4 regions of the Paenibacillus sp. FSL R5-0912 genome follow, and region 1 is predicted to be linked to each of the others. Evidence: riboswitches for the same ligand, from Rfam matches in the RefSeq annotation. Region 1 holds a riboswitch; each other region holds the start of a gene.
What was found. Region 1 has a riboswitch for cyclic di-GMP ahead of R50912_RS31380 (flagellar assembly protein A). Riboswitches for the same ligand answer to the same signal wherever they lie in the genome.
Positions count from the first base shown of each region.

Region 1 (5,382 bases):
ACTGTTCATCGCGGTCTTCGTGATTGCGCTGGGCTGGATGGTATACTTCAAGCTGATCAATGAAGGAGAGGCCGGCAAGGTAGGCTCGTTCACCTTTCTGATTCCGCTGATTTCCATCGGCTCCAGTGTAGTCTTATTGCATGAACAGATTACGTTGAATCTGGTCATCGGTATGCTGCTGATTGTGAGCAGCATTATTCTGGTGAATGTCAGGCTGGGCCGGAAGGCCGGGAGTGTCCTGCAGACCCCGGTACCCGGTCTGGGTAAGGAATAAACAAACGGCTGCTCCCTCAGAAGAGGGGCAGCCGTTTGTACTTGTCAGGGGTCACAGCAGGATCAGATAGGATCTCTGTCCAAATCCCGCAGGATCAGTTCTCCGCCGGACTCCAGGATACTGTTATGGGAACGGGCGATATTAATGAAGACATGCTCCTCCTGGAGCAGTTCAATGTCTTCACACAGACTACGCAGCAGCCGGGAGAAGCTGTTCAGAACACTGTCAGTGATAAACTCGGTGAACTGCCCCGGATGGGTAAAAACCTCCAGCATCTGCTTGAGCTGATCCGTACCGGGCCGGGAAGCTCCTTCCATGCACAGCAGTGCGGATTTAAGATCGCTGATCAGACGTTCCATATGGCTGTACTTATCCTCCAGCAGCAGCATAACCACCAGACCGTATTTCACGGATTGCTGGCGGGATTCTACATTCTTGGCCAGCAGACGGGCGGCTTCCCGCAGTCCGCCAACTTCAGTCAGCAGCAGACTGGAGAAGCGGTGCAGGCGGTGCTGGTGTACCCCGGCAAGTCCGGTGTGCAGGCTGCAGCCGGTTACTTGACCGCTTATATAGATACTGCCGGTAGCTGTAATTGTAGATTGGCAGACGTTGCCGTAGACATACACATTCCCTAACGCCTCAATACACATAGGGCCTTCAATATCTGAGGGTACAACGATGTCACCTGCAAACATAATCTCACGGGCCGTTGCCGCCGTTTCCTTGGTGATGAGGCATAGGGCCGGGAAATCGCAGGTTGTAACGCTGCCGGAGTCTCCGCAGATGCGGGGTCTGCCCGTACGCAGAGCTGCGATCTCCCCGTTTGGAAGCAGCCGTGCATTGTCTCCGGCTGCGAAATAAATATCCTGCGGTGGAGGTGGAGGCAAGATGCCTCCTTCTACGTCAAATCCGGGAATTCCCTCTTCGGGCGGCAGCTTGCGGGCGAAGACCTCTCCCTCTCTGGCGAAGGGTGCTCCCGGAAACCGCAGATAATCTAAGGAATCTGCACCTTCCGCAGTTCGCCCCTCCCGGAGCATTCCATTACCTGTGAGCGTATGCTCCGGGAGGGATAGCTGCAGCCTTGATTTCTTGCCGGGCAGCGGGGCTCTCCCTTCTGCGATACAGACAGGGAGATATGTAGGGTTGTTCAGTTCGGCGTATAGGGCCGGGATATTCAGATTCCGCAGAATGGAGCGGTTATCCAGCGAAGAGAGAATCTGTTCTATGGTGAGCGTGGACAGCAGCATCGCCCGGTTAGGCTCGGCCCGGACTGCGGCTTCGAAGGAAGCCGGGCAATTGACCAGATTCCAGGCGTACTTCTCTGCACGGTATAAGGTGAAATGCACTTTGAGCTTGTCAGGTGAAACTGTAATCTGATACTGTGGCTTCTCGCAAATTTCCCAGGTAATATGGTCCGCTGAGGTCACCTCAGTAGGCTCTGTAACGGTCTTCCAGTTGATCTTCAGCACTACAGGATGAACAGCGGAGATCCGGGCGGGCTTGCCGCCAGAGAGCGGGGGAGTAATGAAGATCTGATTATTCTGCACAAGGATAATTCCATCCTTATCTCCATTCATCCCACCGGAAGTCCGGCCCTCCACAGAGAAAGAATCCAGGAATCCGGTCCGTTCAAGCATCAAGGATTCCACGAAATCATATCGGGTTGGTTCGATGAATTGCTGCGGCATTATCTTAACCTCGCTTTTTCGTATAATCAATGGCATTCGTACAGAAAAGAGCATCATAAAGCCTGGGGGATCTCCCGGTGACTGATGGCTTACGTGGTCTCTATTGGCAGCCTGGCGACCATAAATGCGGATTCTCTGCATTCTTAGGCCCATTGCTTTGCGTCCTACCCTTTCAGGAAGTTTGCCTTTAGAAATAGATCAATGATATACACTCAGCATGAGGCGATTTCAATCGACCGCAATCGACAAAAAAGGTCATAACTGGTTCCTGGGCTGTAGGAACTTCTGCAAACAAGCTTAATTCTAGTACTTAAGGAGCTATTTTTCAACTGTATTCTGCCAATCTATTAATAATCTTGAAATGTGCAGCTCTATATTGCTTGAAAAACTGGTTTCCCAGCGCTTACAGCTTATGGGAGAAGTCTGCTCTGCAAGAACAGCCGGATCTTTGAGCTGGAGAACGGACTGCTGCTGAGCTGCCTGCGTTGGGCGGCTTTTTTAATATATGAATGGGGTTAATTCGGGGTTTGCATGTTACTTTTATGTTATATATGTAGAATAACACAAACAATTAGCGCATTATTTCGTAATAAAAACGAAGACATTGCAAATTTGTTGTAATATAATCTAACAAACGGCAGGAAAGATGAAATTAATGTTAATAAACATAACATTAAATACATGCATTGAATTCTGGAAGGGGAGCATGAACCATGCAGATTACAGCAGCACCTTACACCTGGCCCTATGACGGCGTCCTTGATCCGGCGAAGACGGCACTGATGATTATCGACATGCAGACGGATTTTTGCGGCAAAGGCGGTTACGTGGAGCGAATGGGCTACGACCTCTCATTAACAGCCAGAGCGATTCAGCCGATTGGGCGGCTGCTGGCACGCATCCGGGAAATTAACGGATTCACCGTTATCCATACCCGGGAAGGCCATAAGCCGGATTTGTCCGATCTGCCGGCGAATAAACGGTGGCGGAGCAGACAGATCGGTGCTGAGATCGGCTCGGAAGGACCGGCGGGACGGATTCTCGTACGGGGTGAGCGCGGCTGGCAGATCATTGATGAACTGGCACCTATACCGGGAGAGCACATTATCGACAAGCCGGGTAAAGGCAGCTTTTATGCTACGGACCTGGATTTAATACTGAAGAATAAAGGGATTACCCATCTGATTCTGACCGGAATCACGACGGATGTCTGTGTACACACGACGATGCGCGAAGCCAATGACCGCGGTTATGAATGTCTGATCCTGGAGGATTGCACGGGCGCTACGGATTATGCCAATCACCTGGCAGCGTTGAATATGGTCAAAATGCAGGGCGGTGTCTTCGGCAGTGTGAGTGATTCGCAAGCGGTGCTTAAGGCGCTGGAGCAATTCTAAATACGAATTACGAATGACCAGTATTCCAAATAACATCATAACGGGGGAATCACCATGTGGAACAAGTCCAGAACCAAAGCGCTCATCCTGCTCACTTCACTAATGCTGCTCATTACGGCCTGCGGCAACAATTCGGATACCGGCAAGGCTGAGGGGCAGGGGGCGGAAGGCTCCGGTGAGCTTAAGAAGGTTGTTCTGAGGTTGAAGTGGATTCATCAGGCGCAGTTTGCCGGGTTCTATACCGCAGTTGAAAAGGGCTTCTATAAGGAGGCGGGGCTGGATGTCGAGATTCGGCCGGGAGGCTCGGATTTTCCGGCGGTACAGATGGTCGCTTCGGGCAGTGAGGAGTTCGGGGTAACCGGTGCTGATCAGATCATTATTGCCAGAGAAAAAGGCGTACCGGTTAAGGCGTTATCTGCGATATACCGCAAAACCCCGTTCGTAATGTTCACGCTTAAAGAATCCGGTATCACTACAATGGAAGATCTTGTCGGCCAAAAGGTGGGCATCAAGCTCGGCGGCAATGAAGAGCTGACCTTCCGTGCTATGGAGAAAAGCGCGGGCATCGAAACCTCGCAAATCGAAGAGATGCCGATCAAATATGATCTCAGCCCCTTGTTGACCGGCCAGGTCAAGGCATGGCCCGGATATGTAATTAATGAGGTGCTGGCTGTGCAGGAGCAGGGCAAGGAAGTTAATATTATCGACCCGAACGACTATGGCATCAATTTCTATGCCGATACCCTGTTTACCACGGAGTCTGTGATTGAGAAGAATCCGGAAATGGTCCGGAGTTTCGTACAGGCCTCTATGAAGGGCTGGGATTATGCGATGGAGCATCCTGAGGAAGCGGCAGAATTCGGCCTGAAATATGGAGAAAAGCTTGATCTTGCGCATGAAGTCAGCATGATGAAGGCCAGCATTCCGCTGCTTGAGCCGGAGAAGCTTCCACTCGGCTCGATGGATGAGGCGGCGTGGGAGACGCTGCAGCAGAATCTGATTGACCTGGACTTTGTGAAGAAGCAGCAGGACATCGGCTCATTGTTCACCAATGAGTACTTGAAATAAGGAGGGAACCGGTATGACAACAGCGATGAAAGAACAGATGGATTCCGCCCCTGTGAAGAATCCCGGTACCCGGGACACGATGCTCTCCTTGCACAATTGCTCTCTTTCCTTCGGCAATGTGCCTGTGCTTGATAATGTCAGTCTTGACGTATACCGCAATGAATTCATCTCCATTCTCGGACCGAGCGGCTGCGGGAAATCAACGACGCTGCGGCTGATGCTGCGGCTGCTAAGCCCGGAAGGAGGCGGGGAGGTTGCGTATTCCTCCCCGGATCTGTCGCTGGGCATGGTTTTTCAAAAGCCTGTCCTGATGCCATGGCTCAGTGCCCTGCAGAATGTCATGCTGCCCCTTGAGCTGGGCCCGAAGAAGAAATTCAGCAAAAAGGAAGCGCGTGAAAAGGCGGAAAGCGCCCTGCGGCTGGTCGGCCTGCAGGATTTCCAGAACCACTTCCCGCATCAGCTCAGCGGCGGAATGCAGCAGAGGGCGGCGATTGCCAGAGCCTTGGCCGCCGATCCGACCGTGCTGTTGATGGATGAGCCGTTCGGTGCGCTGGATGAACTGACCCGCGAGAAGCTGAACTTTGAGCTGCTGCGTCTGTGGGAGAGTCCGGAGACAAGTCTAAGCAGCATTGTAATGGTTACCCATTCCATTCAGGAATCCGTGCTTCTGTCGGACCGGGTGGTGATGATGTCACCCCGGCCGGCCGGGGTGACAGATATTATTCCGGTACCGCTGCCTTCACCGCGTCAAGCGGGAATGGAAGAGCTGCCGGAATTCCACCGGACCGTCAAGGAATTGAGAAAGCGGGTGAAGCATCTATGACAGCCAAACTCAAGGACAGCCTGTACCCGGTCACCTTTGCGCTCGGCTTCCTGATCTTGTGGGAGCTGGCCGTACGGCTCCTGTCGGTTCCAATGTATTTGCTGCCTTCTCCAACCCAGGTGGTCTCGGCCA
Region 1 covers NZ_CP009282.1:7,383,936-7,389,317, reverse strand. Annotated here, with positions in the region: gene R50912_RS31385 (DMT family transporter) at 1-274, shown strand, start outside; gene R50912_RS31380 (flagellar assembly protein A) at 337-1,962, opposite strand; cyclic di-GMP riboswitch class I at 2,065-2,158, opposite strand; gene biuH (biuret amidohydrolase) at 2,676-3,359, shown strand; gene R50912_RS31370 (ABC transporter substrate-binding protein) at 3,414-4,427, shown strand; gene R50912_RS31365 (ABC transporter ATP-binding protein) at 4,441-5,250, shown strand; gene R50912_RS31360 (ABC transporter permease) at 5,247-5,382, shown strand, end outside.

Region 2 (5,382 bases), 1.1 Mb from region 1:
TTTAAAGATGAGAGCTTAAACTCTCAAAACTGACCAACGAGTGAGTGTTTGAACCCTAAGGTTCGTTGTGGAAGCTTTAGCTTCCGATTTGAATGTTTCCGTTGCAGGAAACGATTCTCCATAGAAAGGAGGTGATCCAGCCGCACCTTCCGATACGGCTACCTTGTTACGACTTCACCCCAATCATCTACCCCACCTTCGGCGGCTGGCTCCCTTGCGGGTTACCCCACCGACTTCGGGTGTTGTAAACTCTCGTGGTGTGACGGGCGGTGTGTACAAGACCCGGGAACGTATTCACCGCGGCATGCTGATCCGCGATTACTAGCAATTCCGACTTCATGCAGGCGAGTTGCAGCCTGCAATCCGAACTGAGACCGGCTTTGCTGGGATTGGCTCCACCTCGCGGTTTCGCTTCCCGTTGTACCGGCCATTGTAGTACGTGTGTAGCCCAGGTCATAAGGGGCATGATGATTTGACGTCATCCCCACCTTCCTCCGGTTTGTCACCGGCAGTCACTCTAGAGTGCCCAGCCTTACCTGCTGGCAACTAAAGTCAAGGGTTGCGCTCGTTGCGGGACTTAACCCAACATCTCACGACACGAGCTGACGACAACCATGCACCACCTGTCTCCGATGCTCCGAAGAGGGGCACTATCTCTAATGCTTTCATCGGGATGTCAAGACCTGGTAAGGTTCTTCGCGTTGCTTCGAATTAAACCACATACTCCACTGCTTGTGCGGGTCCCCGTCAATTCCTTTGAGTTTCAGTCTTGCGACCGTACTCCCCAGGCGGAGTGCTTACTGTGTTAACTTCGGCACCAAGGGTATCGAAACCCCTAACACCTAGCACTCATCGTTTACGGCGTGGACTACCAGGGTATCTAATCCTGTTTGCTCCCCACGCTTTCGCGCCTCAGCGTCAGTTACAGCCCAGAAAGTCGCCTTCGCCACTGGTGTTCCTCCACATATCTACGCATTTCACCGCTACACGTGGAATTCCACTTTCCTCTTCTGTACTCAAGTCACCCAGTTTCCAGTGCGACCCCAGGTTGAGCCCAAGGTTTAAACACCAGACTTAAATGACCGCCTGCGCGCGCTTTACGCCCAATAATTCCGGACAACGCTTGCCCCCTACGTATTACCGCGGCTGCTGGCACGTAGTTAGCCGGGGCTTTCTTCTCAGGTACCGTCACTCCGGTAACAGTTACTCTACCGGACGTTCTTCCCTGGCAACAGAGCTTTACGATCCGAAAACCTTCATCACTCACGCGGCATTGCTCCGTCAGGCTTTCGCCCATTGCGGAAGATTCCCTACTGCTGCCTCCCGTAGGAGTCTGGGCCGTGTCTCAGTCCCAGTGTGGCCGTTCACCCTCTCAGGTCGGCTACGCATCGTCGCCTTGGTGAGCCGTTACCCCACCAACTAGCTAATGCGCCGCAGGCCCATCCCCAAGTGGCAGATTGCTCCGCCTTTCATTCTCTCTTCAGGAGAGGAAAGAAATTATCCGGTATTAGCTACCGTTTCCGATAGTTATCCCAGTCTTGAGGGCAGGTTGCCTACGTGTTACTCACCCGTCCGCCGCTAAGTTCATTTGAAAGCAAGCTTTCAAATGAACTCCGCTCGACTTGCATGTATTAGGCATGCCGCCAGCGTTCGTCCTGAGCCAGGATCAAACTCTCCAAATTGGTTTTAGAAAGAGCGATTGCTCATTTTGAAACATCTGACGAGAATTTTCATTCTCACGATGAAGTTTCTAAAGCGTACAAGACGCTGTGAAACTCATCATTTTTGGATCTCGCCGAAGCGATCTCCCACTCACTCGTTGTTCAGTTTTCAAAGATCAAGCTTGTTGTCAACGACGACTACCGCGTCACCAGCAACTCTTATAATATATCACGTTCATCCGAGTAATGCAAGCTTTATTTTGAAATCACTTATTTAAGTCATTTCTCATTAAGTTTGCCGCTCCAACAACGCTTACTTATAATACCCTATCTCTCTACTAAAAAGCAACCCTTTCCTAAATAAAAATAACCCGCTTAATAATTAAGCGGGTTATCCTCAATGAAACTATAAATGCATCTGCTCTTAGTAGAACTTAGCTGCAGTATATTTACTTGCTACTTTAACCAGATCTGCTGTTTTGCTGTTCTTGGCAAGTCCAGCATCAACTGTAGTATCAATAGTTACCCATTTGCCATTAAGGAACACTTCATTCCAAGCGTGGTAAGACGTCACATAGCTTGTGTTACCCATAACCAGTTTGGTAGGAATACCTTCACTGCGAAGCATAGTAGCGAATAAGGAAGCGTAGTCGTAGCAGATTCCTTTCTTGGAAACAAGAGTACTGTCGTTGTTAGGGATGTAATCTGTAGTTACACTGGAAGCCAGGGAATAATCATACTTCACATTGGCAACGATATAATTATAGATAGCCTTCACTTTGTCTTCATCTGATGTCAAACCTTGTGTAAGTTGTGCTGCTTTCAGAACTGCTTTATCGGAAGAACTCCATTTAACATTCTGTACGGAGCTCAGATATACTGCGTTGGCGTTGCTCAGGCTAAGATCTACCGTCTCGGAAGAAATTACTTTGTATTTGTTGCCGGTAGTGTTCTCAAGTACGGAAACCTTGTATGAACCGTTACCTTGTTGCAGCGGGAATGTTTCAGTTGGTTTGGAGGTGTACAAGTTGTAAGTGTAGCTGTTATTGTCTTTGGTGATCATCAGCTTAATCTTCTTATCCTTAGGAACATTATAAGATACTCCGATAACACCCTGATCCAGTTGACCTATGTTCAACCAGCCTGCATCTGCATTAGCAGCTTGAGCTGTACCTGTCTGCATCGACGTAACCACTACGAATAGTGTAACCAACATTAGATAGAACTTCTTCATTGGATAAAACCCCTTTCGGTAGCTGGCTGCCATCCTTACGGGAAGGCCCTTTAGCTTTGCGTCCCTACCTTTCGATAGGTTTGCCGTTATCGTATAAGCTTTATCTGTCCTTGCTTCTACCATAAAATGCTAGATATACAATAAGAACAAACAAAAAAAGCCTCTTCATTCGGTAGCTGGCTGCCATCCTTACGGGAAGGCCCTTTAGCTTTGCGTCCCTACCTTTCGATAGGTTTGCCGTTTATCGTGTATTAGCTTTATATAGTTATATCTTACCATATCTATTTCTATTATCAAGACCTAAATCACTAGATTTCTGCGAAAACAAATAAAAATTTTAAGTATTTTAAATTTTTCCGTCATCATTCTACAAACATCAGGATAACTTTGCGTGAATGATAAGTCTATGCGTTGGATTCACCAGCGGATCACAAGTAATGAGTGTAAGAATCTTGTCATCCTCATTCCCTTTCAATACGGATACATCGGTCGGTTCCACAATAGTTACATCATAAACTACATAATTGTATTCCTGCTTACCGGTTGTAACGGAAATAGCGTCCCCCACTCCGACTTCATTCAATCTATTGAACAGCCTTCCCGTAGTTCTTGATCTATGCGCTGCAATCGCAGCATTGCCAGTAGCGCCGAGCGGAGCCGTCTCCTTCATATGCGCAGCTGCATGCTTCATATTCGCCTTGGTGGCGCCTTCCAGTACAGGCAGCTTCAGATCTATTTTGTCGATTTTGATAATCGCCATCACCTTGCCTCCGACTTCAATCTCAGGCGCTGCAGAGGGTTCAGGCTCTTCCGCAGCCGACTCATCTGCCAGCAGCTGGGTTACTTCCGCGTAAGGCTTACTTAGATCAGCACTGGCCGGAGCTGAGGCAGACGGAACGATTTCACTGTAGGCCTGTTCAGCCTCTTCCAGCAGCTTTTGCTGCTGACGGTCATTGTACCATTCGCTTCCTTTGGGATAGAGCATAATTAGCACCCCGGCAAGTATAATCAAATAGGATAATTTCCGCATGACAATCGCCTCCGTAATATAGAATAGATGATACCCTTCCGGAATAATTAAGAAGCAATGCTTCTATATAACAAGTAGAAACGACTTTACCGTCCTTTTTAAGGACGGTACCGTTTCAGCGAGAAATAGAAGGTAATTTATAGCAGCAAGCATATAAATTCATATATTTTCAGAATACCCACTTCCGGCTTCCGAAGAAATTAATGATTACCGTAACAAATGTGACCAGCACTTTGGCGATCAGCACTTGAATACCGAGAGAATCGGTCAATATATGAATCAGCAGCACCGATATAACCAGCACCAACAGGTTCAGCACGATAAACCTGACCAGCTGCATCCGGTCGAAGCCCTCTTTATTGCCGATGTCCCTGTCACGGAAGGTTACCTTTTTGTTCCAGAAGAAGCTGTTGGCCGTACCGGCGCTATAGGAAATAATCTGCGCAGGGGTATTGATCATCCCAAGGGAATGCAGCAGTGTGAATACAGCAAAGTCAACCAATGTATTCAGCAGGCCTACCGCATTGAATTTCAGGAACTGGATGAACCCCGCACTCCATCTCTTATCTGGCATAATCGCTTTCCTTCCGCGTGTCTTCTATTTCCGCATCCGGATAGCCTTTGGTCTCACGCACAATATAGAGCGGTCTGTCCTTCGACTCATCATAGATCCGTCCGATATACTCTCCAATTACCCCCAGCAGCATCAGCACAATCCCATTGAAGAGCAGGTTCACGCCAACTATAGATGCCCATCCGGGTACGGTCCAGGAGGTAAAGATTTTTTGGAACAATACCAGGAACAGATAGATGAAGCTGGAAAAGGACAGAAAGAATCCGATATAGGATGCGATTTTGAGCGGTTTGTGGGAAAAGGAGGTGATGCCGTCGAGCGCAAACCGGATCATTTTCTTGAGCGGATACTTCGTTTCCCCGGCAAAGCGCTCCTCCCGCACATATTCTACCATGGTCTGCCGGAAGCCTACCCAGCTCACCAGACCCCGGACGTACCGGTTCTTCTCCTTCAGACCGCGCAGCACATCACAGACTTTACGGTCGATCAGCCGGAAGTCCCCGGTATCGGTAGGGATTTCAACACTGGTCATACTGCTGAGCAGGCGGTAAAAGATCTTAGCGGTGACTTTCTTGAATAAAGTCTCCCCGTGACGCTTCAACCGCTTGGCATACACAACTTCGTAGCCCTCTTTCCACTTCGCAATCATCTGCAGAATAACCTCAGGAGGATCTTGGAGGTCTGCGTCAATCACCACGACTGCCTGGCCTTCGGCATAATCCATACCAGCCGTAATCGCCACCTGGTGGCCGAAATTACGGGAGAAGTCGATCAGCTTGACATGCTCATCCCGGCTGCTGATCTCGCGCATGATCTCCGCCGTACGGTCCCGGCTGCCGTCATTGACGAAAACCAGTTCATAGGAATCGCCGCAACCATCCAT
Region 2 covers NZ_CP009282.1:738,428-743,809, reverse strand. Annotated here, with positions in the region: rRNA gene R50912_RS03245 (16S ribosomal RNA) at 125-1,682, opposite strand; gene R50912_RS03240 (transglutaminase-like domain-containing protein) at 2,086-2,877, opposite strand; cyclic di-GMP riboswitch class I at 2,910-2,990, opposite strand; cyclic di-GMP riboswitch class I at 3,064-3,144, opposite strand; gene R50912_RS03235 (class D sortase) at 3,272-3,925, opposite strand; gene R50912_RS03230 (GtrA family protein) at 4,095-4,499, opposite strand; gene R50912_RS03225 (glycosyltransferase family 2 protein) at 4,489-5,382, opposite strand, start outside.
Region 2: another riboswitch for cyclic di-GMP. It lies ahead of R50912_RS03240 (transglutaminase-like domain-containing protein); the one in region 1 lies ahead of R50912_RS31380 (flagellar assembly protein A).

Region 3 (5,382 bases), 520 kb from region 1:
ATATTGTGAAGCGTGAGCGTTCCGTGGCCGAGCAGATTATTGAGGAATTCATGCTCGCGGCTAATGAGACTGTAGCGGAGCACTTCCACTGGCTGAAGGTGCCATTCCTGTACCGGATTCATGAAGATCCGGATCCGGAGAAGCTGCAGAATTTCATGGCCTTCGCCGCTAACTTCGGTTACCACGTCAAGGGTCGCGGCAATTCCGTTCATCCGCGTGCGCTGCAGGATCTGCTGGAGCAGATTCAGGGAACCAAAGAGCAGACGGTCATTAGCACGATGATGCTGCGCTCCATGAAGCAGGCGAAATACGATGCCGAGAGTACGGGTCACTTCGGACTGGCTGCAGAATTCTATTCCCACTTCACCTCGCCGATCCGCCGTTATCCCGACCTTGTCATTCACCGCGTCATGCGTGAGGTGGTGGAGAATGGAGGAGCTCTGACGGAGAAACGTCATGAGTATCTGGCTTCGCGGATGCCGGATATCGCCCAGCAGTCCTCCGAACGCGAGCGTGTAGCGGTAGAGGCTGAACGTGACACTGAGCAGCTGAAGAAAGCGGAGTTCATGCAGGATAAGGTAGGCGAAGAATTCGATGCCATGATCAGCAGCGTGACCAGCTTCGGAATGTTCATCGAGCTGGATAACACGGTAGAAGGTCTGATCCGGCTCAGCGCACTGAGCGATGATTATTACCACTTCGATGAAGCCCACATGGCCCTCATCGGTGAGCGTACCTCCAAAGTGTTCCGCATCGGAGACGAGGTGAAGATCCGTGTGGCCAAGGTCAACATGGACGATCATACGATTGACTTCGAACTGGTTGATATGAAGCCGCGCGCGGCTGGCGACCACCGGAACTACGGCGGACGCGGCGGCAAGGCCGGACGCCCTGGTGCCGGCGGCTCCGGCAAGCCATTTGCGGGTAAGGCTGGCGGCGTTGGCAAGGGCCGCGGAGGTAAGGGTAAGCCTGGCCGCGCAGCGGCTGGTGCGGCTAAAGGCGCCGGGAAGGGCAAGAACGGCGGTGCAGCTGCCGGTGCGGCTGGATTCGGCGCCAAAGGTAAAGGCAAGAGCGGCAGCGCTGGCGCCGGTGTCTTTGGCGGTGCAGTTAAGGGCGGCGGCGCTGAGGCTGGCGCTGGTGAAGAGCCGCGCGCAGGTGTAGCGCCGGCTGAAGACGGCGGCGCAGCAGGCGGCCGTAAGCGCGGCCGCGGGCCGGAAGCGGCCGCGCGGCGTGCACTTGCAGCCGCCTCCGCAGCGGGCAGCGCGGCGAAGGCGGACCGCCGGGGCGAAGCCGGCGGATCAGGTGCTCCGCGCGAGCGTGAGCGCGGCAGAGGCCGCGGCGGAGACGGCGGAGGCAGTGCCGGGGGACGCGGCATTGCCTTCGGCTTCGGCTCCGGCAAGGGCGGCTACGGCGCGCCAAGCGGGGGCGGAGCCGAGCAGGCGGGCGGTGAGCTGCGCGGCGTGGACGCGAGCACACGGTTCCGCAGCCGCGAAGACCTCGGCAGCGGCCTCGGAAGCGAAGGCAACGGCGCAGCGCCGGAGGGCAAGAGCCGCCGCAAGAAGAAGAAAGGCGGCGTCTTCATCGGCACTTCTGTGACTCCAGGCAACGTGGAGACCACTAATCCGGCACCGGCAGGCGCTGGCGACAAGAGCGGCAATCCGGAGGGCGGCGGCCGCAGAAAGCGGAAGAAGAAACCTCAGGCCTAGGCAGAATTAATAGAAGGCACTGTTCCTTTAGGGGGACAGTGCTTTTTTAGAATATAAGGGGACTTCTATTTCACCTGAAACGTAGCACTTCCTGACACCCATATGTCAAAATGATTGCTCGGGATAGGGTGATCCTTCCTTGCACTGCCTGCTTGGCTTTTGATACAATATAGACCTGGTGTCCGTTCATAACGGGCCGGGAATTCAATTCAAGGAGTGACTTTCATGGGTAAAAAAGCAGACGGGAAAGTGCTTGCCCAGAACAAAAAAGCTTCCCATGATTATTTTATTGAGGATACGTATGAAGCGGGTTTGGTTCTGACGGGTACAGAGATCAAATCGCTGCGTAACGGCCGCGCTAACATCGGGGACGCTTTTGCTACCATCCGGAACGGTGAGATTCATATTCACAATATGCATATCAGCCCTTTTGAACAAGGGAACCGCGCCAACCCTACCGATCCAACGCGTACACGTAAGCTGCTCATGCATAAGGAACAGATTCACAAGCTGCTCGGTTCCTCGAAGCGGGATGGCTTCACGATTGTGCCGCTGAAGATTTATGTGCGCAATGGCTACGCCAAGCTGCTGATCGGCCTTGGTAAAGGTAAGAAGGAATACGACAAGCGCGACTCCGCCGCGAAGCGCGATGCTCAGCGTGATATCCAGCGTGTGCTGCGCGACAAACAGAAGATCGCCCGCTAGACTGGTAACCACCTGGCGCCCAATTGTTCCAGATTCGACCTTCAATTCCTTTAACCTACGTGTTAAAGTGTTGATAAATGTGCTATACTGTGTAAGTAAAACTTATTGCTTCTGAACAGCCATCTTGATCAAGATAGCTGTGAACCGGATCAGCATGTATGCTTGTCATTGATCCGTTAATCCGAAGCGCCCTTTCTAATGAGGGGCCGTTCTTGGATTCGACGGGGATAGTTCGAGCATGAGTAGCGAGTAGTGGGGACGCGTCCGCTTCATCAACGCTAAAGCCTATTAAACGGCAAACAACAAAACAACTACGCTTTCGCAGCCTAAGAAACTGTGCGCGTGCTTCTACCCTGCATCGCCCATGTGACAGGGATAGGGGCTAACAAGTAGTGGGATACGCTGTCTCATCTCCGCCTGCGGTGAGCTGAAGAAGACAATCAGGCTGACCCAACGTATAGCCGGTTACGGGGCGATACTCGGGTGACATCAAATCCGTGACTACACTCGTAGAAGCTTATGTGCCGTTATCTTCGGACAGGGGTTCGACTCCCCTCGGCTCCATATGGAGTATCAGTGAAGACACCTTTAGGGGTGTCTTTTTTCATTTCGGCGGCTGTTTTGGACTATACGTGGTGGTTAAAAGGCTTGCTGTGACGCGGTTTCGGGGGCTTGCTGTTAATGGATACAGTGAGTTTCACTGAGGCTATACGGAGACCGGTGGCTTTGGCCTCCACGTAACCCGTGATAAATATGCTCCCCCTTCGGCGTGTGTTTTCGCCTTCCATACCCATCATCCGCCCTTCGATTTTGACCAAAGAAGAGATCGTTGCAGTCTGAGCACTCCTACCTGCTATAAGTTGATATGAACGGTGCCATACGGAAATGTAGAAATTGGTTGTAACACCCAGCAGTATCAACTATAATTAGTGTCAGCTTGTAGATTAATGTCGAATAATGTATTGTCTTTCAGATAATCTCAATAATAATAGGGCACACTCGTTGAAAAACGGGGTCGCAAAACTACAGGGGCTATCACATGTCCAATTTGGATATGTTATGCCAGCCAGTTACCGAAGGCAAGGAAACCTCTCCTTTTCGGGAGAGTTTTTTTGTTGCAATGGGCCTGATTCATAAGGTGGGAGAACAGTGAGTATATTTAATAAGTCGATTGTATTTATCATAGCTCTGATTATTTTTGGACTACTAGGTAATATGCTCAGCCTATCCCTATTGCTGGGGGTCAATTTTATCTTCGGTAGTATATTCACCTTTTTGATATTGCGGATATATGGTCTTAAATGGGCTTTAGTGGCATCGGTTATTGTAAATGGTTACACGTTGTTTCTTTGGAATCATCCTTACGCTATGCTTGTTTTTGTGCTGGAAACTTTATTTGTCGGCGTCTTCTACAGAGGGAAAAGGATTGTTCTTTTTGATAGCCTATATTGGATGATTTTAGGGATGCCTCTCATATGGGTATTCTATCGTTATGCCCTGGATATGAATTTTACCGCTTCCCTGCTGGTTGTGCTTAAGGATGCCGTGAATGGTATTTTAAATGTATTGATTTCCAGTTTAATCTTTACTTATCTGCCTCTTCTTAAATGGCCATCATTCCAAAAACGCAAGATGTCGAGCTCTCTTCATGATGTGCTTTTCAACATATTTGTCACGTTTACCTTTATAACTTTGCTTCTGGTGACGGTGATGATCGGTCATGAACAGTATCACAACATGAATGAAAAAATAAAGTCAGAGACTGAACGAGATTCCGCTATCATCCGCAATGATCTTACAGAGTGGGGAGAAGTTCATGTTGCCGCAGTGAATACTTTATCGATGGCGGCGGCTGAGAATAGGATGGAAGAGATCGATTCCTTGCAGCGCCAAATGGCTTATCTACTGGCGTTATATCCGGATTTTACTACTTCATACATTGCTGATCGCAACGGAGTTACAAAGCTGTTCTCTCCATTACTAAATAACAAAGGAAAGTCAACGATTGGCTTAAACTTCTCGGATCGGCCTTACTTTGAATATATGAGAGAAAAACACCAATTCGTTGTTTCCGATGTGTTTCTTGGAAGAGGTTGCGTTAACGAACCCATTGTCGTTGTGGGCTCCCCTATTATGATTAGCGGCGAATTTACAGGGGCGGCCGTAGGTGTGCTCAATCTTAACTATGTTACAACGGAGTTAAAAAAGCTGGCGAATAATAGACTAATGAATGTCACAATCGTAGACCGGAATGACAGGGTTATTGCGAGTACTCGTGATGATCTGGCCGTTATGAACCCGTATAACTGGGCAGAAAGGGGCGAAGCAAGTGAAATAATTGGCGGTTTGTATCACTGGTTCCCGGATGCTATCAGAAATCCAATGAACAGATGGGGAGAATCCTCCTATTTCAAGATCATGACAATTCCGGAACTGGGTGATTGGAGTGTTATTGTCGAGGCACCAATTGCCCCCTATCGTGACCGCTTGTATAGCTACTACATAAAAATATTCAGTGTTTTATTGGCCTGTGGATTGATATTTATTTTTATTTCTAATGTGATCAGTGAAATCATTGTTCGACCGATTAAGCTTTTAACCCACACAACCACTAATTTACCTGAGAAAATAGCCGAGAACCAGAGCGTGAACTGGAAAGGCAGCTTTATACAAGAAATTAATACGCTTATATCTAACAGCAAGGATACGGCCACCAGACTTCAAAGCATGTTTGCTGAGATTCAACTCCTCGCCTATTACGACTGCTTGACCGGTTTACCCAATAGAGTCAACTTTAATCAACGGTTACAAGCTTACTTGAAGGAAGCCGACGACCATGGTCACACAGCCGCAATCCTGTTCATCGATGTCGATCGGTTTAAGATGGTAAATGATACGTTCGGTCATACAAAGGGCGATCAGTTATTAAAGCTGGTAGTTGTGAGGGTTCAAGAATGTCTTGGTCAGGATG
Region 3 covers NZ_CP009282.1:183,699-189,080, forward strand. Annotated here, with positions in the region: gene rnr (ribonuclease R) at 1-1,706, shown strand, start outside; gene smpB (SsrA-binding protein SmpB) at 1,932-2,411, shown strand; RNA gene ssrA (transfer-messenger RNA) at 2,614-2,978, shown strand; cyclic di-GMP riboswitch class I at 3,394-3,489, shown strand; gene R50912_RS32950 (bifunctional diguanylate cyclase/phosphodiesterase) at 3,561-5,382, shown strand, end outside.
Region 3: another riboswitch for cyclic di-GMP. It lies ahead of R50912_RS32950 (bifunctional diguanylate cyclase/phosphodiesterase); the one in region 1 lies ahead of R50912_RS31380 (flagellar assembly protein A).

Region 4 (5,382 bases), 890 kb from region 1:
AGGAGGCACTTGTATGAAGTGTCTGACGATTCGCCAGCCTTGGGCAACCTTAATTGAGCTGGGTGAAAAACAGATCGAGACCCGTTCCTGGCCGACGGCTTACCGGGGAGAATTAGCCATCCATGCCGGTATGCAGGTAGATAAGGCCATATGCAGGACAGAGCCGTATCAATCGGTGCTTGCCCGGCACGGCTACACGGCGGATAATCTGCCCTCCGGGGTAATCCTTGCGACCAGCCGGCTGGCTGGTTGCTGCGGGGTTACGCCTCAGCAAGCACAGCAGAACTGGCCGGGCGGGAATGAATATGTGTTCGGCGATTATGCAGAAGGCCGGTATGCCTGGAAGCTGGAGGAAGTCGTTGCGCTGGCTCATCCTATACCTGCCAAAGGGCGCTTAGGTTTCTGGGAATATCCCGTTCTTGAGCAGGAGTGGTGAATCCATTTGTGGCCAAATAAATAAAAATTTCATGCTTATCAGCTGTCAGCGGGTATCATAGGGATATTCAGCGGGTAATCTTCTTATATATATGGAAAGCGGACTCTGCGGTGGTATGCTGCAGGAGCCAGGGCAGAAATGCCGGGAAGGAGCGTATGCATAAGAGATGGGCAGCCTTCTTATCGCATGGCTTTGTATGCTTTGTTTGTTTATTGTGTTTAAGGATCAGGTAAGCCGGAAGATCCTGTATCCCGTAGCGGCTGTGGTTATCTGCGGTACGCTTGGGTATTGGACGATTTTAATGTAATCTTTATCTGGGTATCAGCTTATTTTCAGGTAAGGGATGTAATAGGGTACCCTGAGGTCTTGCCAATCATGGCGGGCCTCTTTTTTATGGGGGAAGTAACGCCGAGAATTAACATAGCCAGAGTTGCTGTTCATCTCAAGGCGGTTGAGTCCGGAGTGCCAAGACCCAAATATCTGCGCATGCGGATAGTAGACTGGGCGGTAATGACATCATCCAGCAGCAGCATCCGTTCATGATAACCCCTGCAGACAAATTTGGCTTCAATGCCAACTTCCAGCTGCTGCTGTGCATAGACCTTCAGACCACGGGCTCTCATCTCGGTGCGGACATCCCGCAGGTCGGCTATGGCTGCACCCGCCGCTGTCCGGAGAACCTCAAGGTAAGGATCGGGTGTGCGCAGCTCTGCGGATAGGATGGAAGCATCGCGTTCAAAGGCGGATAAAATGAGCGGCAGCAAGATATACGATTTCACCAGCATATTGTCCTGGCTCTCTGCTCTGTGCATCAATCTCATCTCCTCCAACGAGAACGTATATTCGTAATTTAACCCGAAGTTCAAAAAAAATCAATGGTATTTAAAAAAAAGAGGGCTGTTAATGTGACATAATTCACAATAAAATCGGGAAAATTATTTTATATTAAAATTGAAATAATAAAGTTGTAAATAAATCTGATTAAAAGGAGAATGGCAATGAGTCATGAAGGAAATCTCCGCCGCGGTTTATTGTTTGGGTTATTCCTTAGCGTTCCGCTTTGGGTATCAATGATTGGCTGGATTCAGCTGCTCTAAAAATGGATTTCTGCGTGTGCAGATTTCCAGCCCTCTACACAAACTCCCTAGATATGTCGATTAAAGACTGCTGTGAAAACAGATGAATCTCATAAGGCTTTTACTATATAAGAGCTCTCTTGTATGTCCGGAAACGGGTGGTGTCCTTAAGGAGGATGGCACCCGTTTCTTCAGGTTCACCATGTGAGGTTTGTTTAAGCGAAGATGGGGGGGGCGGGGAGAAAAAGTAGGACTAAAATACTAAATTTTGATATTTGAAATTTAAGGATAATAACTCTGTGAAAAGGAAAAAGTACTGCGGCGAATTAGTGGGATTATCGACCTTTTTCGTCAGGAAGGTATGTTTATAAATTGTATAAAGCCTTATGAATAAAGCGTTTTTTATTTTTTTCATCACAAAAATAGCTGTGAAATGAATTGGAAATATATTGACAATATGCCAAGTGGCATCTAAACTAAAGTTAGTTCTAAAGTAACAAATGTCACAGATTTCTGTTGGGTATTACATAAGCTTTTCCAATTTCATATCAATCATGTACAAACGCAAACCGTTTCGAAAGAGCGGGACGCAAAGTCAGGAATCTGATGCCCCTTAAGTCCGGGCTATGGTCGTCCGGCCGCCGTGAAGCTAACCCTTCGTGGCGGTCTTTTTTTTGTTATAGTTTTGCGACGATTTCATAGAATAGTTGAATAGGAGGTGTAGATTATTGAGAAAAAAATTGCGAAAAGCGGCCGCCTGTATTCTGGCGGGCGTACTGACCGTAAGTAGCGCCTTCACTTGGGGGACGGAGGTAAGGGCAACAGCTGGTGTACCTTACAATCCAACGCCGGTCTTGGGGATTGCCGGGAATTTTAATGCTTTTATCTTTGACGATTTCACGCAAGACAATGATCAAATTGAAGGCCGTCTTGCAGCGGGAGGGAATATTACTCTCTCTGGAGGTTACGGGGTAGCCAGGGCCTACAGGAATTCTTCAGCCACAGACGTACTCGTTGCCGGTAAGAAGTTTAAACATTCGGGTAGCGGAGAAATCTACGGAAACGTTGTGTATGGGGACACCATTGAAGCCAATGAGCCTATTGTGAATATTATAGGCGCGAAGAAGCAGGGAAGCCCGATTGATTTCCCGGCTGAGAAGCAGTATCTGATCTCGCGTTCTGCAGCATACGGGGCATTGTCCGCTACGAAAGAAATTGGCAATAATAATTATGGAACACTTACAATAAGTGCGCCGGATCTTTTCAACGTAGTTCACCTGGATGCGGCAACGCTGGCGAATACAAACAATATTCAATTCAACATTGCCCAGAATGCCACGTTAATTATTAACATAAGTGGAGCTACGGTCAATGTACCAAGTTTCGCAATGAATAACGGCAAAGCAGGTCAAGTGTTGTTCAACTTCTACGAAGCGACCAAGGTGAATATTGCGTATACCACCTTTTTGGGGACGATACTGGCGCCTAAGGCGGATGTCAATTATTCCGGTGCAGAGCTATACGGAACGCTAATTGCCAAGTCTTTTGCCGGCGGAGTAGAAATGCACCTAGGAACATACCAGGGAGATGGACCGCCGCCAAGTCCGACGCCGACCGCAACACCAACCCCCAGCCCATCGCCAACACCAACCGTAACACCAAGCCCTACACCAACAGTGAAACCGACTGCAACGCCGACGGTGAAGCCAACTCCCACACCAACAGTGAAACCGACACCGACGGTAAAACCGACACCAACAGTGACGCCAACGCCGACAGTGAAACCGACACCAACAGTGATGCCAACGCCGACAGTGAAACCAACACCGACAGTGAAACCGACGCCGACACCTAAGTGTACTCCGTCGCCAACACCGACAGTGAAACCAACGCCGACAGTGAAGCCGACACCGACAGTGAAGCCGACACCAACAGTGACGCCAACGCCGACAGTGAAACCAACACCGACAGTGAAACCGACACCAACAGTGAAGCCGACGCCGACACCTAAGTGTACTCCGTCGCCAACACCGACAGTGAAACCAACGCCGACAGTGAAGCCGACACCGACAGTGAAGCCGACACCGACAGTGAAACCGACACCAACTGTGACGCCAACGCCGACAGTGAAACCGACACCAACGGTGACGCCAACGCCGACAGTGAAACCGACACCAACGGTGAAACCAACGCCGACAGTGAAGCCAACACCGACAGTGAAGCCGACACCGACAGTGAAGCCGACACCGACAGTGAAACCGACACCAACTGTGACGCCAACGCCGACAGTGAAACCGACACCAACGGTGACGCCAACGCCGACAGTGAAACCGACACCAACGGTGAAACCAACGCCGACAGTGAAGCCAACACCGACAGTGAAACCAACACCGACAGTGAAACCGACACCGACAGTGAAACCAACACCGACAGTGAAACCAACACCGACACCAACGGTGACGCCAACGCCGACACCAACAGCAGCACCAACACCAACGCCAACGGCGGCACCAACGCCGACACCAACAGCAGCACCGACACCAACGCCAACAGCTGCACCGACACCAACGCCAACGGCTGCACCGACACCAACGCCAACAGCTGCACCGACACCAACGCCAACAGCAGCACCAACACCAACGCCAACGGCAGCACCAACGCCAACGCCAACAGCTGCACCAACATCAACGCCAACGGCGGCACCAACGCCTACACCAACAGCAGCACCGACACCAACGCCAACAGCAGCACCAACGCCAACGGCAGCACCGACACCAACGCCAACAGCGGCACCGACACCAACGCCAACAGCGGCACCAACGCCAACGGCAGCACCTACACCAACGCCAACAGCAGCACCGACACCAACGCCAACAGCAGCACCGACACCGACGCCAACGGCAGAGCCAACACCGACACCAACGGCAGCACCAACACCAACGCCAACGGCGGCACCAACACCGACAGTAGAACCAACGCCAACATCAACAGCAGCACCGACACCAACGCCAACAGCAGCACCGACACCAACGCCAACAGCAGCACCGACACCGACGCCAACGGCAGAGCCAACACCGACACCAACGGCAGAGCCAACACCAACGCCAACGGCGGCACCGACACCAACGCCAACAACGGCACCGACACCAACGCCAACAGCGCCACCGACACCAACGCCAACGGCGGCACCAACGCCGACACCAACAGCAGCACCGACACCAACGCCAACAGCAGCACCGACACCGACGCCAACGGCAGAGCCAACACCGACACCAACGGCAGCACCAACACCAACGCCAACGGCGGCACCAACACCGACAGTAGAACCAACGCCAACATCAACAGCAGCACCGACACCAACGCCAACGGCAGCACCGACACCAACGCCAACAGCAGCACCGACACCAACGCCAACAGCAGCACCGACACCGACGCCAACGGCAGAGCCAACACCGACACCAACGGCAGAGCCAACACCAACGCCAACGGCGGCACCGACACCGACGCCAACGGCAGAGCCAACACCGACACCAACACCAACACCAACACCAACGCCAACGGCGGCACCAACACCAACGCCAACAGCAGCACCGACACCGACGCCAACGGCAGAGCCAACACCAACGGCAGCACCAACACCAACGCCAACGGCGGCACCAACACCGACAGTAGAACCAACGCCAACGCCGACACCAACAGCAGCACCAACACCAACGCCAACGCCAACGGCGGCACCAACACCGACAGTAGAACCAACACCAACACCAACACCAACACCAACACCAACACCAACACCAACACCAACACCAACACCAACACCAACACCAACACCAACGCCAACGGCAGCGCCAACGCCGACACCAGAACCAA
Region 4 covers NZ_CP009282.1:558,695-564,076, forward strand. Annotated here, with positions in the region: gene R50912_RS02425 (ASCH domain-containing protein) at 14-436, shown strand; gene R50912_RS02430 (YhjD family protein) at 874-1,251, opposite strand; cyclic di-GMP riboswitch class I at 2,066-2,158, shown strand; gene R50912_RS34675 (choice-of-anchor A family protein) at 2,241-5,382, shown strand, end outside.
Region 4: another riboswitch for cyclic di-GMP. It lies ahead of R50912_RS34675 (choice-of-anchor A family protein); the one in region 1 lies ahead of R50912_RS31380 (flagellar assembly protein A).